4 regions of the Pseudomonas sp. GW823-FHT05G12 genome follow, and region 2 is predicted to be linked to each of the others. Evidence: riboswitches for the same ligand, from Rfam matches in the RefSeq annotation. Region 2 holds a riboswitch; each other region holds the start of a gene.
What was found. A riboswitch is a leader RNA that binds a small molecule or an ion and turns the genes downstream of it on or off. The one in region 2 is predicted to bind cobalamin.
Positions count from the first base shown of each region.

Region 1: linked by a shared signal. The riboswitch ahead of cobW (cobalamin biosynthesis protein CobW) and the one ahead of AC3RCM_RS17720 (TonB-dependent receptor) in region 2 are both predicted to bind cobalamin.
Region 3: linked by a shared signal. The riboswitch ahead of AC3RCM_RS12335 (CbtB domain-containing protein) and the one ahead of AC3RCM_RS17720 (TonB-dependent receptor) in region 2 are both predicted to bind cobalamin.
Region 4: linked by a shared signal. The riboswitch ahead of cobO (cob(I)yrinic acid a,c-diamide adenosyltransferase) and the one ahead of AC3RCM_RS17720 (TonB-dependent receptor) in region 2 are both predicted to bind cobalamin.

Region 1 is NZ_CM179501.1:2,611,889-2,616,092, forward strand. Features, by position in the region: gene AC3RCM_RS11860 (ATP-binding cassette domain-containing protein) at 1-548, opposite strand, end outside; gene AC3RCM_RS11865 (hypothetical protein) at 720-1,082, opposite strand; gene AC3RCM_RS11870 (glyoxalase superfamily protein) at 1,079-1,456, opposite strand; cobalamin riboswitch at 1,557-1,773, shown strand; gene cobW (cobalamin biosynthesis protein CobW) at 1,874-2,941, shown strand; gene cobN (cobaltochelatase subunit CobN) at 2,945-4,204, shown strand, end outside.
Region 2 is NZ_CM179501.1:3,867,672-3,871,875, forward strand. Features, by position in the region: gene lpxO (lipid A hydroxylase LpxO) at 1-634, shown strand, start outside; gene AC3RCM_RS17710 (carboxymuconolactone decarboxylase family protein) at 754-1,098, shown strand; gene AC3RCM_RS17715 (GNAT family N-acetyltransferase) at 1,177-1,746, shown strand; cobalamin riboswitch at 1,902-2,109, shown strand; gene AC3RCM_RS17720 (TonB-dependent receptor) at 2,219-4,204, shown strand, end outside.
Region 3 is NZ_CM179501.1:2,728,604-2,732,807, forward strand. Features, by position in the region: gene AC3RCM_RS12315 (DUF1272 domain-containing protein) at 77-319, opposite strand; gene cobM (precorrin-4 C(11)-methyltransferase) at 386-1,138, opposite strand; gene AC3RCM_RS12325 (cobalamin biosynthesis protein) at 1,173-1,559, opposite strand; gene AC3RCM_RS12330 (CbtA family protein) at 1,559-2,245, opposite strand; gene AC3RCM_RS12335 (CbtB domain-containing protein) at 2,255-2,443, opposite strand; cobalamin riboswitch at 2,537-2,759, opposite strand; gene AC3RCM_RS12340 (GNAT family N-acetyltransferase) at 2,879-3,358, opposite strand; gene AC3RCM_RS12345 (LysE family translocator) at 3,482-4,111, shown strand; gene AC3RCM_RS12350 (alpha/beta fold hydrolase) at 4,133-4,204, shown strand, end outside.
Region 4 is NZ_CM179501.1:4,680,357-4,684,560, reverse strand. Features, by position in the region: gene AC3RCM_RS21385 (C40 family peptidase) at 119-757, shown strand; gene AC3RCM_RS21380 (C40 family peptidase) at 898-1,431, shown strand; cobalamin riboswitch at 1,554-1,774, shown strand; gene cobO (cob(I)yrinic acid a,c-diamide adenosyltransferase) at 1,895-2,506, shown strand; gene AC3RCM_RS21370 (cobyrinic acid a,c-diamide synthase CobB) at 2,503-3,798, shown strand; gene bluB (5,6-dimethylbenzimidazole synthase) at 3,795-4,204, shown strand, end outside.

The DNA of each region.
Region 1 (4,204 bases), 1.3 Mb from region 2:
CTCAGCAGCTGGGCTCGGGCGTTGCTGTCCAGGTGATTGCTTGGCTCGTCGAGGATCAGGTAATCGGCATCGCTGAGCCACGCGCCAATCAATGCCACGCGCATGGCTTGGCCACCGCTCAGGGTTCGTGCGGGCTGGCGCCAGTCGAGTTGACCCAGGCCATTGCCCTGAAGCTGTAGCTGCAATTGCTCGCGCATATCCCAGCGCTCGCCAACGGTGTCGAAATCCTGGGGCTTGATGCTGCCTTGCTCGATGCGCTCCAGCGCCGCAATCACCGGCCCCACTTGGGCCAGGTCGGCCAGTGTGGTGCTGCGCTCGATGACTTGCTGGTCCAGCAAATGGACAGGCCCGAGGCGCCGACAATGGCCGCTGCTCGGTTCACGCCGGCCGGCAAGAATCTGCCCTAGCAGGCTTTTGCCCACGCCATTGCGCCCGACCAGGCCGGTGCGGCGTTGGTCGAAGGTTTCGTTGAGGTTGCTAAACAGCGGCCTGCCATCAGGCAAGGCCAAGGAGACGCTGTCCAGCGTCAGAATCGACGTGTTCGTCATGCACAACTCCACAAATGCCGCGACATCTCCGGAACGAACCGGAGGCTGAAGACTGGCCGTCGAAAGGACGGCGGCATCAATGGCGCATTGGACGAACACCTCGTCATTTAGAGAATGCGTAGCCTAACGGACCGTCTGGGGCCGGGTAAAGCACCGGCTGCCGGTTGGGGCTCAGCGCTGCGTCTGCAAGCGCTTGGCCCAGTCTGCGCCGTGGCCGTGCGCGCAGGCTTCTTCACTGTCGAATCGCACATGCCAGGCCGGATGGTCCAGCTGAATGCCGGCTTGCTCCAGCGCCAGAGCGGTAAGTGCCAGCATGCGCGCCTTCGCATCACCGACCACGGCCGCTGCCTTGTCGGCCTCTTGCTCGAATACCCAGGTAATACGCAGGCTGCTCGGAAAGTCCTCCGGGTTGAGGCGATGGGTTAGCCAACAGAAGCCGACAATCTCCGCCTTGGCGGTTTCGCAGGCATCGGTCAGGCACGCGACCAACTCCCGCTCCAGGCGACCCATTTCGCGTTTGCCCAATGCCTTCACGGGTTGGCCTCGTCATCGATCTGCTGGCAAAAGCGCAGGCGGTTGCCGAACGGGTCCCACACCTGCATCTGCAGGCCCCAATCCAGGCGCTCGGCCTCGGGCCGGGCGAAACCGTACTGTTTACCCTGCAATTCACGCTCCAGCGCGTGCAGGTCGTCGAGGCGGGCGAACACGGTCGAGCCAGGGCAGGCATCGCCATGGTGCTCTGAAAGGTGCAGGATCAGGCCATCACGGTGGATCTGCATGTACAACGGCAAGTCCGGGCTGAAGCGGTGCTCCCAGTCCAGGCTGAAACCCAGGAAATCGAGGTAGAACTCCTTGGCCTTGTCGATCGAGAATATGCGCAGTACAGGTATGGCGGGGGCGAAGGGCATGGTGCGTCCTTGACCGTGGATAAGGCGCCACTGTAGCGCACTTGCGCCCAGCGTTGTCGACCGGCCCCGCAGCAATGGTTGACCACCCGCCAGCCACTGCGTAGCCTTGCCACTTCGAGGTTCTTCGGCCTTGCCGAAGCTAAGACGGGAACGCGGTACAAGCCGCGGCTGCCCCCGCAACTGTAAGCACCGACAACGGATCGACACAGCCACTGCGCCAGCGCGCGGGAAGGCGTCATCCCGCCAGCCCGCTGTTCGACTGAACGGGGACATGGAACGGTGCAAGCCAGGAGACCTGCCTCGTCACGTTTTCGACTTTCAACCGGGCGGGGTGATCCGGTGGCGAACAAGCCCGGCCGGCCTGGCCTGCGGCTGTCGTCCTGCATGCCCGCGCCACACTGCCAAGGGCAATGCGACATGAAAACACTGGCCAAGCTCCCCGTCACCATCGTCACCGGCTTCCTCGGATCGGGCAAGACCACCTTGCTGCGCCACATGCTCGACAACGCCCAGGGGCGCCGCATTGCGGTCATCGTCAACGAATTCGGCGAACTGGGCATCGATGGTGAAATCCTCAAGCAGTGCAGCATCGGTTGCACCGAGGAAGAAGCCAGCGGCCGCGTCTACGAGCTGGCCAACGGCTGCCTGTGCTGCACCGTGCAGGAAGAATTCTTCCCGGTGATGCGCGAGCTGGTAGCCCGCCGTGGCGACCTCGACCACATCCTCATCGAAACCAGCGGGCTGGCCCTGCCCAAGCCATTGGTACAAGCGTTCCAGTGGCCGGAAATCCGCAACGCCTGCACCGTCGATGCGGTCATCACCGTGGTCGACAGCCCGGCCGTGGCCGCTGGTACCTTTGCCGCCTACCCGGACCAGGTCGATGCCCAGCGCAAGCTCGACCCTAACCTGGACCATGAATCGCCCCTGCACGAGCTGTTCGCTGACCAACTGGCCAGCGCCGACCTGGTGGTGTTGAACAAGGCCGACCTGATCGACGCCGAAGGCCTGGCCAAGGTGCGTGCCGAGGTGGCCGAAGAACTGCCGCCGGCGGTGAAAGTGATCGAGGCCAGCAGCGGCAAGCTGCCACTGGAGGTGCTGCTGGGCGTGGGTGCCGAGTCCGAGGCGCATATCGATGGCCGCCGAACCCACCACGATTCGCACCACGATGGCGACGATCATGACGATCATGACCACGACGCCTTCGACTCCATCTCCATCGACCTGCCTGAAGCCGACGAAAGCCTGCTGCTCGATGCATTGACCCAGTTGGTGGTGGAGTTCGGTATCCTGCGCGCCAAAGGCTTCGCCGCCATCCCGGGCAAGCCGATGCGCCTGCTGGTACAAGGCGTGGGCACCCGTTTCGACAAGCACTTCGACCGCGCCTGGCGCGCCGACGAGCCGCGCATCACCCGCCTGGTGCTGATCGGCCAGGACCTCGATGCTGCCCAGCTGGAAGCGCGCCTGCGCCAGGCGCTGGGCGCCTGACCCATGCACCTGCTGCGGACCCAGCCCGGTGGTTTCGTACCGGATGACAGCATTGCCGACCTCGGCCAGACACCCGCCGAGCTGGTGATTCTCTGCAGCGGCGATTCACACCTGGCATTGCTCGCCGACACCGCCGAGCAATTGCCCGAAGACTTTCCCAGCCTGCGCCTGGCCAACCCGATGCAGGTGCAGAACCATGCCTCGGTCGACCTGTATGTCGACCAGGTGCTGCGCCACGCCAAGGTCATCCTGGTGTCGCTGCACGGTGGCGTTGGCTACTGGCGCTACGGCGTCGAACAACTGGTCGAGCTGGCCGCCCGTGGCGTCCAGCTGATTCTGGTGCCGGGCGATGACCGCCCGGACCCGGAGCTGACCAGCCTGGGCAACGTCCGCGGTGAGCAGGCCGAGCGGCTTTGGCATTACCTGCGCCAGGGCGGCAAGGCCAACGCCATCAACCTGTTCAACTGCCTGGCCAGCCAATGGCTGGGCCGCGACTATGCCTGGGACGAGCCGCAGCCTTTGCCGCGCACGGCGGTCTATCACCCCGCCAAGGGCAGCGCGACACTCGAGGACTGGTACCCGCACTGGCACCCCGAGCAGCCAGTGGCGCCGCTGCTGTTCTACCGTTCGCACCTGCAAGCGGCCAATACCGCGTTCATCGACGTGTTCTGCCAGCGCCTGCAGGCTGCCGGCCTGAACCCGTTGCCGATCGCCGTGGCCAGCCTCAAGGAAAGCGCCTGCCTGGAACAGGTCGAAGCCTGGCTGGACGAGGTCGGCGCCGAAGTGCTGGTCAATACCACCGGTTTCGCCTTGTCCAGCCCCGAGCGCCCCAACCTGCGCCCGTTTCGCCGCGACATCCCGGTGCTTCAGGCAATCTGCGCGCAGGACAACCAGCCAGGCTGGGAAGCCAGCGAGCAGGGCCTGGGCGCGCGCGACCTGGCCATGCACATTGCATTGCCGGAGCTGGACGGGCGCATCATCACGCGCCCGGTCAGCTTCAAGGACATGGCCTGGCGCAGCGAGCGCAGCCAGTCCGACGTTGTCTGCTACCGCGCCCACCCCGAGCGCATGGACTTTGTCGCCGAGCTGGCCCGCCGCTGGGTCGAGCTGGCCCGCCTGCCCAATGCCCAGAAGCGTGTGGCATTGGTGCTGGCCAACTACCCGACCCGGGATGGCCGCATTGGTAATGGCGTCGGCCTGGACACGCCCGCCGCCGCACTCAACATCCTCAAGGCGCTGCAGGCCGAAGGCTATCCGCTGGCC
Region 2 (4,204 bases):
ATCCGACAATTACGATGACGTCGGTTTCAACTCGTTCTTCAAGACCGGCTGGAAGCGCTTTTACCTGAAGTGGTATGGCGAAAGCCACCCGTCGGCAATGGCCCTTTGCCCACGCACGACCGAGCTGCTGCAAGGCATCGGCACGGTCAAGGCCGCCATGTTCGCCACCCTGCCTCCGGGAGCCAAGCTGGTGCGCCACCGTGACCCGTATGCCGGTTCGTACCGCTACCACCTGGGCCTGGACACGCCGAATGACGACGGCTGCTACATCGACGTGGACGGCGAGAAATACGCCTGGCGCGATGGTGAGGGGGTGATCTTCGACGAAACCTACATCCACTATGCAGCCAACACCACCGAGCACAACCGCATCATCCTGTTCTGCGACGTCGAACGCCCGCTCAAGTACCGCTGGGCAACCGCGTTCAACCGCTGGTTCAGCCGCAACGTGATGGCCGCTGCCGCTGCGCCCAACGACGCCAGCGACAAGACCGGTGGCATCAACCGCCTGTTCACCCGCATCTACAAGATCCGCGAGCGTGGCAAGGCGCTGAAGAAGCGCAACCGCATGCGCTACTACCTGGAAAAATGGGCAGTGGTCGCGGCGTTGGTGCTGGTGTTCATCTACATCTGAAGGCGCAACGCAGGCCACTGTACGAGTGGCCTGCGTTTACCCACCAAAGTACCGCCTCGCACGTGCCACGTTTCGACTAGCCTGAAAGCTCCACTCGCAACCACCCCAAGGTGAAGACGATGAGCATGATGGACTGGGACGCCTACCGTAAGCAGTTGATGGCCGGCATCGGCGATCTCAAGCAACTCTCACCCGACACCGTAGCCGGCTACATGACCGCCAGCGGTGCAGGCGCCAAGACCAACCACCTGGATGCCAAGACCCGCGAGCTGATTTCCTTGGCCGTGGCTGTGACCACCCGCTGCGACGGCTGTATCGCCGTGCATTCGCAGCAGGCCGTCAAAGCGGGTGCCAGCCGCGAGGAAATTGCCGAGGCCCTCGGCGTGGCCGTGGCCATGAACGCCGGTGCCGCGCTGGTGTACTCCGCCCGTGCAATGGACGCGGTGGGCAAGGCCAACGGTTGAGCACAAACGGCGTCGCCGCCCTTGCGCGACGGCGCCGCGCCACCCAGACTGAGCGGCTCACCCCGCGCAGGAACCCGCATGATCCACATTCGCCCCATGACGCCGGACGATTTCGATCGTTTCTGGCCCACCTTCCAGGCCATTGTCCAAGCCCGTGAAACCTACGCTTTCGACCCGGCCCTGAGCTTCGAACAGGCGCGCCAGCTGTGGCTGGAGCTGCCCTTGCACACGCTGCTGGCCGAAGAAGATGGCGAGCTACTGGGTTCGTATTACCTCAAGCCCAATGCTGCCGGGCCTGGTGCGCATGTGGGCAATTGCGGCTACATGGTCTGCGAACAGGCGCGCGGCCGGGGCGTAGCGCGCTTGATGTGCGAACACTCGCAAAAGCTGGCGCGCCAGGAAGGCTTTCTGGCATTGCAGTTCAACTCGGTGGTAGCTAGCAACGAAGTGGCCGTGGCGCTATGGCACAAGCTGGGCTTTGAAACAGTCGGCCGTTTGCCCAAGGCCTACCGTCATGCCCGCCTGGGGCTGGTGGACTGCCTGGTGATGTACAAGTGGCTGGCGGATGAGCCGGTGGTGGAAAAGCCACCCCTGCTGATCGGGCGCAAGAACATCGAGGCACGGGTATCGCGGCGCCGCGGGCGCTAGCCATCTCAGGCAAGCCTGCCTTCCCGGCAAGCTCATCACGCTGGGGCCTGATGTTCTTGCCAAAGGGGTATCGGCACCCCAAGAACGCACAACCTGTTGTTTTTTCTCAGCATTCACAGCACGCCAACATTTGACGCCCCAGCATTTCAGTGGTCAGATGCGCGCCAGTTTCAGGTGCCCTGCGCCGCCGCGCGCAGGGTGAAACGGGAAACCGGTGCGTCGTGTTGCCCACGACAAGTCCGGTGCTGCCCCCGCAACGGTAAGCGAGCGAACCCTTCGAGATACCACTGTGCTCAAGCATGGGAAGGTGAAGGTTTCATGCCCCTCGCAAGCCCGGAGACCGGCCTGGAGCTTCACTTGGCAACCCGCGGTGGGCGGGCGCAGGCCGGAATCCGTGCGCGCGCCTGCCTGCATGGTTCGCCTTTGCGTGTTTTCCACCGGGATCCATTCATTCCTGCAGCAGTGGAACGACATGTCCCGTATGTTCAAGCTTCACCCCCTGGCGGCCTGCCTGGCCGTCGCCCTGCCGGCGCTGGCTGATGACCGCGACCCGCAACCTCTGGCCCTGCCTTCCACGGCCATCACCGACACCCAGGACAGCCGCGCCATCGACCTGGCCACGCCGACCCAGGCCGGCTCGCGCCTTGGCCTCAGCGCCCTGGAAACACCGGCCAGCACCAGCAGCATCAGCGAACGGCAGATTCAGCAGCGCAACAACATCACGGTGCAGGATGCAGTGACCCGCTCGCCGGGCATCACCTTCGTCGGCTCCCCGGGGGACGGCGGTACTGGCCTGTCTGCCCGCGGCTTTGCCGGCCACAGCTCGGTGATGACCCTGTTCGACGGCGCGCGCCTGTACACCGGTGCCGGCACCCAGACCTTCCCGGTCGACCCGTGGATGGTCGAACGCATCGAAGTGATTCGCGGCCCGGCCTCGGTACTGCATGGCGAAGGCGCCACCGGCGCAGTGATCAACGTGATCCCGAAAAAACCTTTTGCCGGCGAGGTGCGCAACCACCTGCGCCTGGGTTACGGCTCGTGGGACCGACAGCAGCTCGGCCTGGACAGCGGCGGCAGCCTCAGCGAGCGCCTGAGCTACCGCCTGACGCTGAACCAACAGGCCGGCAATGGCTGGGTCGACCGCACCACTTCACGTAGCCTGGCCCTGAGCGCCGCGCTGCGTTTCGATGCCAGTGATGACCTCAGCTTCACGCTGGCCCATGACCGCGGCGATGCACAACCTGCCAACTACTACGGTACCCCGCTGATCGACGGCCACTACCGCAGCAGCCTGCGCAAGAAGAACTACAACGTGCAGAACGACGTGCAGCAGTACGTTGATGAATGGACCCGGCTCACGACCGACTGGGCGCTGAACGACCAGCTCAGCGCCAGCAACCAGCTGTACTACATCAAAAGCCGCCGCCACTGGCGCAACGCCGAGGACTACAGCTGGGACACCGGGCGTGAGCAGCTGCTGCGCGGCAGCTACCTGGAGATCAAGCACAACCAGGAACAGTTCGGTGACCGCCAGACCTTCACCTTCGACCACAGCCTGTTCGGCCTGGCCAGCAAGACCGTACTCGGTGCCGAGTACAACAAGGTGCGATTCAACGTCGACAGCAATTCACCCTACAACGATGTGGGCGGCGACTACATCGACCCGTGGCAGCCACAGCCAGGCTGGTTTCATAGCGCCTCGCCGTTGCGGCCGCAAACGCTCTCGACCACCCATACCTTTGCCCTGTTTGCCGAAAACCGCCTGCAATTGAGCGACCGCCTGTCTTTGGTTACCGGTGTGCGTCGCGACCAGAACCACATCGACCGCGACAACCTGACCAACGACAGCCGCAGCGATCGCAGCCTGCAAGGGGGCAACTGGCGCGTCGGGCTGGTGTACGCACTCAACGACGACCTGTCGTTGTACGGCCAGTACTCGACCAGCGAGGACGGGGTCAACAACCTCATCAGCCTCAGCCCCGCGCAGATGAACTATGACCTGACCGAGGCGAAGCAGACCGAGGCAGGCCTCAAGCAGCGCTTTTGGCAGGGACGTGGCGAATGGACGCTTGCCGCCTACCACATCGTCAAGAAAAAGCTGCTGGTGGACGACCCGATCACGCACGAGAAGCAACAAGCCGGGCAGCAGACCTCCGATGGCCTGGAAGCGACGCTGGAGCTGGCCCTGGCCCATCAGTGGCAGGTATCGGCCAACGCATCGCTGGTACGCGCCAAGTACGACGACTTCGACGAAATGGTCGGCGGCATGCCGCAGGACCGGGCAGGCAACCGGCCGGCCAACGTGCCACGGCGTACCGCCAACCTTTGGTTGAGCAAAGGCTTCGGCCAGCAGGTGGAGGCCGGCATTGGGGCGCGCTATGTGGATGAGCGCTATGCCGATACCGCCAATACCCAGAGCGCCCCCGGGTACACCGTGGTCGATGCCAACATCGCCTGG
Region 3 (4,204 bases), 1.1 Mb from region 2:
TATTGTTGAAAAGTCCTACAAGAAACAGGAAAGACATCACCCTGAAACAGCGGTGATGCCGGTGCTTTGCAGTTGTTCAGACGCAGGCGGCGTGCGGTTTGTGTATCCGCAGCGTGGAGGCAGGGTTGTTGGCCAATGCCTGACCGACCCGCGTCGGGCGGGCTACCAACTGCCCGGTACAATTCGGGCAGCGGCCTTGGAAGCGAGTTTCGGCACAGGCACGGCAGAACGTGCATTCGAAGGAGCAGATCATAACGTCGGGGCTGTCACCCGGCAGGTCGGCATCACAGCACTCGCAGTTGGGGCGTAGTTCCAGCATGGGCATGACTCCTGTTCGCAGGCGGGAACCCGGAGTCTGCTACGCCCGAGGCAAGGCTGGCAATGTTCAGTCGCCAGGGCGGTACAGGTGGGCATGCCCGGCACGGTACAAGGCCGATTCGGCGAACGGTGTATCCCCCAGGACGTGGCCTACCAGGATCAGCGCCGTGCGCCGGAAATCCTTGGCCGCTACGCGTTCGACGATATCGCCGAGGTTGCCGCGCACCCAATCCTGGTCTGGCCAGGTGGCCCGATGCACCACCGCAACCGGGCAGTTCGCGCCGTAGTGCGGCATCAACTCATCGACAATGCGTGACAGGTGCTTGACCCCCAGATGAATTGCCAGGGTGCTGCCATGGCGCGCCAGGTCGCCCAACTGTTCACCCGGCGGCATGGGCGAGCTGTCGCCGTAGCGAGTAAGGATCACCGTCTGCGCCACTTGAGGCAAGGTCAGCTCGCAGCCGAGCAGGGCGGCGCTCGCTGCCGTGGCGGTAACGCCGGGGATGATCTGGTAATCGATGCCCAGCGCCTGCAGGTGGCGAATCTGCTCACCGATGGCGCCGTACAGGCTGGGGTCGCCGCTGTGCACCCGGGCCACATCCTGACCTTTTTCGTGTGCGCTGCGCATGGCAGCGATGATCTGTTCCAGGTGCAGTTCGGCGCTGTTGATCACGGTTTCGGCCTGGTGGCCTTCGAGCACGGCGGCGGGTACCAGTGAACCGGCATAAATGATCACCGGGCACTGACGAATCAGCCGTTGGCCCTTGACCGTGATCAGCTCCGGGTCGCCGGGGCCGGCACCGATAAAGTAGATGGTCATGCAAAGTCCTGGCAAGAAAGAGGGGGCGAAACGCTCAGCAGGCCAGGGCGAGCGTCGCCGGGCCCAGTACCTGGCGCGTCAGCAGCAGCCTGGCCGTACCCTGCCGCTGGCTGGCCAGGGCCAGTGCCGCGCTCTCGGCTACGCCCCAGCAGCCACTGTGCCTGTGGGCAAAGGCGGAGCGGTGGCTGAGCAGTGGTTCATAGGGTTGCAGTTGCGCGCCATGGTACAGCACCAACGGCAAACCGAGGTGCTCTGCCAGTTGCAACAAGCCGGGCTCGTCGGCCTTCAGGCTGATGCTTGCGATGCCGCGCAGGTCAGCCAATGCCAGGCCCTGTTTGTCCAGGGCCTGGCACAGCAAGCGTTGCAAGGTATCCGCCGGGCAACCCCGGCGGCAGCCAAAACCGGCATAGAAGGCAGGCATCAAGCCTGGCTGGAACGGCGGAACAGCCAGGCGCTGAGCAGCCCCAAGGCCAGCCAGAAGGCGGCGTTGGTCAGCCAGGAGGCGACTTTGAACTGGGTTTCCAATGCTTCAGGGGCCAGGCTTTCGTGCACCTCGGGTTGCGGTGCACCGATCACATGAGGAATGACCAGCAGCACGGCGCCCAGCGCCTTCAGCAACCAGTGGCGGGCGAACACCAGCAAGGCCAGGCCCAGCGCTGTGGCACTGGCTGTACCGACCCACCAGGTCTGGCGTTGCCCCAGGTCGGCGGCCGCCGTACCCGGCAGTTCTGGTGGCAAGCCCAGGGTTGGGGCCAGGCAGAACACGGCGAAGCCAGCCAACCCCCACAATGCGCCAGTGGCGGCGCGTTTGGGTTCGCGAAGGCTGTACAGGGCGGCGAGGATCAGGGCGAAGCCGACCGCAACCACCAGGTTGCCGCCTGTGGTGGACAGCACGCGCTGCCAGCCGTCTTCCGGCGACCAGGCTTCGGCGCTGTGTTCATGAGCGGCAACTTCGCCACCGTGTTCGTGGTGTGCGGCCGGGGCCGAGGACTCGTAGGTTTCCGCCTCCAGAATCAGCGGAGCCACCCAGAAGCTTTGCAGCAAGGTCAGCAACAGGGCTGCAAGGAGCCCGCTGAATCCCGCAGTACGGGCAATGCGCGTGATCATCAGGCGTACTCAGTGGCAGGGGAAGGCGGCGCTGTGGCGGGTGTCGTGGGCGGCGTTGTGCACGGCCTCGATGTGCGAGAACCCGGCAAAGTAGACCAGGCACAGACCCAGCAAGCTGGCACCGACGGCGATGGTTACACGTTGGCTGAGCGTAACGGGGGTAGCAAGGCTGTGTTGTTTGGCGCTGGTGACGGGCATGACGCGATCCTCTGCTTTTTGTGGGCAATGGGCGAGCGCGGCAGCCCCGGACGTGGTCGCCCAAGGGAATGCAACAGCGCCCGCCCACCGCGGGGTGTTCATGAACGCCAGGCCGGTCTCCGGGCTTGCGAGGAAGAGCTGGGCTCCTGGAACGCGTCACCTTCCCATGCCGTACTACGAGGCACAGTGGTACAGACGCTTCACTCGCTTACCGTTGCGGGGGCAGCACCGGCATTGTCCGGCCCTGCTGAAGGGCCTGGGACGCACCGGTTTCCCGTTTCACCCCCTGAGGGGCACCTGAACGCGAGGCATAAGGAGAGCATGGGGCGGGCTTGGCGTCAATGTCATACAGCGCGCGAGGCCGTTGAACAGCAGGTACGGCAGGCTCAGGCCTGCAGTCTTCTTCCTGCAGGCAGAAGTGCAGAAACCGGGCGATCACCCGCGGGCGAATGCCGCCAGCTTGTCGCCATCCAGGCGGTAGCGCACCCACTCATCCTGCGCCTCGGCCCCCAGTTTCTGGTAGAAGCCGATCGCTGGCTCGTTCCAGTCCAGCACACTCCATTCCAGACGCCCACAGTTGTTCGCCAGCGCTTCGCGGGCAATGTGCTGCAACAACTGCCGGCCGGCGCCATCGCCGCGTTGCTCGGGGGTTACGTACAGGTCTTCCAGATAGATGCCATTGCGCCCGAGCCAGGTCGAGTAGCTGTAGAAGTACACGGCAAAGCCAATTGCACGGCCATCACGCTCGCACATCAGGGTGTGCACAGTGCTGCCTTCGTCGAACAGGCTGTGCTCGATGTCGGCAAGGGTGGCGACCACCTCGTGGCGCGCGCGTTCGTACTCGGCCAGTTCGGTGATGAAGGTGAGGATCTGCTCGGCATCGGTACGAACGGCAGGGCGAATGGTGAGGCTCATGGTGACGGCTTCCTTGATCCGGATTGTCGGTACAGTGATGTGTATCTGCGTAATTTAATCGAACTGTATCGGTTGCTGGGAGTGGCGCTCCGTTAGTGTGACAGCACCAATAAAGAAAGTGGAATGCCCGCCATGCTTGCCTCTGCCGACCTGCTGACCGCCTTTGTGCTGTTTGCCTTTGTGTCTTCCATCACCCCGGGCCCCAACAACACCATGTTGCTGGCCTCGGGGGTGAACTTCGGCGTGCGCCGCTCGGTCCCTCATGCCTTGGGTATCAGTTTTGGTTTCATGATGATGGTGCTGGCCGTCGGCCTGGGGCTGGGTGAGGTATTCAAGGCCTGGCCACCCCTGTACACGGTGCTGCGCTACGCTGGCGCCGCCTATCTGCTGTACCTGGCCTGGAAGATCGCCACTTCCGGGCCGGTCGGCACGGCCGCGTCCAGTGCCCGCAAACCGCTGGGCTTCTGGGGTGCGGCGGCGTTCCAGTGGGTCAACCCCAAGGCTTGGGTGATGGCGGTAGGGGCGATTACCACCTACACGCCAGCGCAAGGCTATGTAACCAACGTGATCGTCATTGCGGCCTTGTTCGCTTTGGTCAACTTGCCCAGCGTGGGGGTATGGGTGATGTTCGGCAGCGCCCTGCGCAACCTGTTGCAGAATTCGCGCTGGCTGATGCTGTTCAATGTCGTGATGGCCCTGTTGCTGGTGATTTCCCTGTACCCGCTGCTATTTGTAGAATCAGCGTTTTCCTGACCCCGAGAGTACAGTAAGCCGATGCAGTTGATTCCCTGGTCCCACGAATGCGCCGAAGGTTTCACCCTGCGTGGCTGGCGAACTCCGGCCAGT
Region 4 (4,204 bases), 810 kb from region 2:
AACCTTGGGCCAGAGCGGTAAAACAAAAAAGTCACATCTTTTTCGATAAAATTTGCAAATGGCCATGATAGAGGGCATAGTTTCACCCTTCTAAAGGATTACAGACACGGTCGTGCCCATGCTGAAGCGCTTCGCACCCCTCGTGCCACTCGCACTCGTGACCCTGCTTTTTGGCTGCGCGGCCCAAGGCCCGGTATCTCAGCCCCAGGATCACACCCCGATCACTGCACAATCGGCAATCAAGGCCAAGGCCTCTTCCTCGTCGGTATTCGGCGAGCCGGAAGAGCTGGCCACCGAAGATGACCTGGCGTCTTTCTCCGGCGGCAAGCCTTACCAATTGCCGGTTCTGGCTGACAGCATTCTCGAGCGCGGCATGTCGTTGATCGGCACCCGCTACCGCTTTGGTGGTACCTCGGAAAAGTCTGGCTTCGACTGCAGTGGCTTCATCGGTTACCTGTTCCGCGAAGAGGCGGGCATGACGCTGCCGCGCTCCACGCGTGAAATGATCAACGTCGATGCGCCGAAAGTGGCCCGCAACAAGCTCAAGCCAGGTGACTTGCTGTTCTTCAGCACCAATGGCCGCGGCCGGGTAAGCCATGCCGGCATCTACCTGGGTGACAACCAGTTCATCCATTCCAGCAGCCGCCGCAGTGGCGGTGTGCGCATCGACAGCCTCGGTGATCGCTACTGGAGCAAGACCTTCATTGAAGCCAAGCGCGCCTTGGCCATGGCGCCGACCAACATCGCGCGCAACTGATATCAAAATGATGTACCCTGCCGCGGCGGTGATGCTTTGAAAAAAAGCTCGCCGCCGTGCGCATTTACAGAAAGCGTCTAATCTAAACTCTCAACTCTTTTCGGCTGCAGCGCAGCGGTCTCAGACAGGATGTTCTGGCCATGGTAAAGATGGCGCGCTTCGCATTTCTCTCCTTGGCAGCCTTGCTGGCTGCATGCTCCAGCCGTGCGCCTGCGCCGGCCCCTGTGGTACAGCCGCAGGTTACCTATAGCCAGCCCAGTCCTTCACCGATTGCCGATGACGTGCTGATTCGCGCCATTGGTCTGGTAGGCACGCCCTATCGTTGGGGGGGCAATACCCCGGACTCCGGCTTCGACTGCAGCGGCCTGATCAAGTATGTGTACCGTGATGCTGCTGGCATCAGCCTGCCGCGCTCGACGCGAGAGATGATTGTCATGCGCGCACCGACGGTGGATGTCAGTTCGCTGCAGTCTGGTGACCTGGTGTTCTTCGCCACCAGTGGCGGCTCGCAGGTCAGCCATGCCGGCATCTATGTCGGGGACGGCCGCTTCGTACATGCACCTTCCACCGGTGGCACCGTGCGCCTGGACTACCTGTCAAACAGCTACTGGGCCAAGGCCTACCTGCAGGCCAAGCGGGTGATTCCGCAAGGGCATCTGGCACAGAACCCTTGATGTCCATGCCTGTCTAGCGGCCCCCTCGGGCTCGGGGCCGATACCGGCTGCCTGGATTCAAGGTGTTTTGCTCACCCGCCAGACCACCCGCTTCGATTGACGCTCCCGGTGCAACCCTCTAACCTTCGCGGCGTGTTTCAGGTGCCCTGCCAGCCCCGACTGGGCAGGGTGAAACTGGGAAGCCGGTGGGCGCCAGCATGGCGCGATTCCGGCGCTGCCCCCGCAACGGTGGATGAGTAAAAGGCCGCGCAGGGCCACTGGGTGCCAGCATCCGGGAAGGCGCGCAGGCCAGGGCCAAGGCCCACTCACAAGCCCGGAGACCGGCCTGATACTGCCAACGGCATCACGGAGGGTGATGCGCGGTGCACCGTGGCGCCCAGCCATGGCCTCTGCGCGTTCTCCGTTTGCCTGCCTATTACCTGTCGCCGCGCATTGCTGTGGTGCCAGCCAGCGGAGAACCCTGATGAGCGATTCCACCGAACGCGACGAACGCCACCTGGCGCGCATGCAGCGCAAGAAGGCGGTCATCGACGAACGCATCGCCAATTCCCCTAACGAATGTGGCCTGCTGCTGGTGCTGACCGGCAATGGCAAGGGCAAGAGCAGTTCGGCCTTCGGCATGCTCGCGCGCGCCTTGGGCCACGGCATGCAATGCGGTGTGGTGCAGTTCATCAAGGGCCGCAACAGCACCGGCGAGGAGCTGTTCTTCCGTCGCTTCCCCGAACAGGTGCGCTACCACGTGATGGGCGAGGGCTTTACCTGGGAAACCCAGGACCGCCAGCGTGACATCGCCGCTGCGCAAGCCGCCTGGGCGGTGTCGCGCCAGTTGCTGCAGGACCCGGGTGTACAGTTCGTGGTGCTGGACGAGCTCAACATCGCCCTCAAACATGGTTACCTCGACCTGGACCAGGTACTGTCCGACATTCAGGCCCGCCCGCCCATGCAGCATGTGATTGTCACTGGCCGCGCTGCGAAGCCCGAGATGATCGAACTGGCCGACACCGTGACCGAAATGGGCATGCTCAAGCACGCCTTCCAGGCCGGTATCCGCGCACAGAAAGGCGTCGAACTGTGAGTCGATCGCGGCACTGCCCCGCCGTGTTGATCGCGGCGCCGGCCTCTGGCCAGGGCAAGACTACCGTCACTGCTGCGCTGGCCCGCCTGCACCGCAACCTCGGGCGCAAGGTGCGGGTGTTCAAATGCGGGCCCGACTTTCTTGACCCGATGATTCTCGAACGGGCCAGTGGCGCGCCGGTGTATCAGCTGGATCTGTGGATGATCGGTGCCGAGGAAAGCCGTCGTCTGCTGTGGGAAGCTGCTGGCGAGGCTGACCTGATCCTCATCGAAGGGGTGATGGGGCTGTTCGACGGTACCCCGTCAAGCGCCGACCTGGCGCGCCACTTTGGCGTGCCGGTGCTGGCGGTGATCGACGGCACAGCCATGGCCCAGACCTTCGGCGCCCTGGCCCTGGGCCTGGCGCGGTACCAGGCCGATCTGCCGTTCGCCGGCGTGCTGGCCAATCGGGTAGGCAGCCTGCGTCATGCGCAACTGCTCGAAGGCAGCCTGACCGAGGGCTTGCGCTGGTATGGCGGCTTGTCCCGCGAGCGCGGCATCGAGCTGCCCAGCCGCCACCTGGGCCTGGTGCAGGCCAGCGAGCTGAATGACCTGGACACCCGCCTCGACGCTGCCGCCGAAGCGCTGGGCGCCAGTTGCGATGCGGCGTTGCCGCCGCCAGTCAGCTTTGCCGAGCCGGAACCGCAAGCCAGCGTTGCCTCGCTGGCCGGTGTGCGCATTGGCGTGGCGCGGGACGAGGCGTTCGCCTTCATCTATGGCGCTAACCTCGACCTGTTGCGCAACCAAGGTGCCCAGCTGGTGTTCTTCTCGCCGCTGCACGACCACGAACTGCCGGCGGTAGACAGCCTGTATCTGCCGGGTGGTTATCCTGAGCTGCATCACCATGCGCTGGCCGCCAACGCACCGATGTGCGAGGCGATCCGCGCCCACCACGCGCAGGGCAAGCCATTGCTGGCCGAGTGCGGCGGCATGCTGTACCTGCTCGATGCCCTGACTGATGTGGCCGGCGAACGTGCCGAACTTCTCGGCCTGCTGCCGGGTGAGGCGACCATGCAGAAGCGCCTGGCTGCCCTGGCGCTGCAGGCGGTGGAGCTGCCGGAGGGGACCTTGCACGGTCACACCTATCACCATTCGCTGACCAGCACTGCGCTGGAACCGATCGCCCGGGGTCTGAGCCCCAACGGCGGGCGGGGCAACGAGGCGGTTTATCGTCTGGGCCGGCTGACGGCCTCTTACGTGCACTTCTATTTCCCTTCCTGCCCGGATGCGGCGGCGGCGCTGTTGCGACCATGAATGATCACGCCTACAGCGACGCCGAGCGCGCCGCCATTTACCGGGTCATCGGCGAGCGCCGCGACATGCGCCATTTTGCGGGTGGCCAGGTGGCGCCCGAACTGCTTGGCCGCTTGCTGGCCGCCGCGCATCAGGCGCCCAGTGTCGGGCTTATGCAGCCGTGGCGCTTTATCCGCATCACCCAGCGTGACCTGCGCGGGCGCATCCAGGCCTTGGTGGAAGCGGAGCGGGTACGCACGGCCGAAGCGTTGGGCGAGCGATCCGATGCCTTCATGAAGTTGAAGGTGGAGGGCATAAACGATTGTGCCGAGCTGCTGGTGGCGGCCTTGATGGACAACCGCGAGCCACACATCTTCGGCCGCCGCACCCTGCCGGAGATGGACCTGGCCTCGCTGGCCTGTGCCAT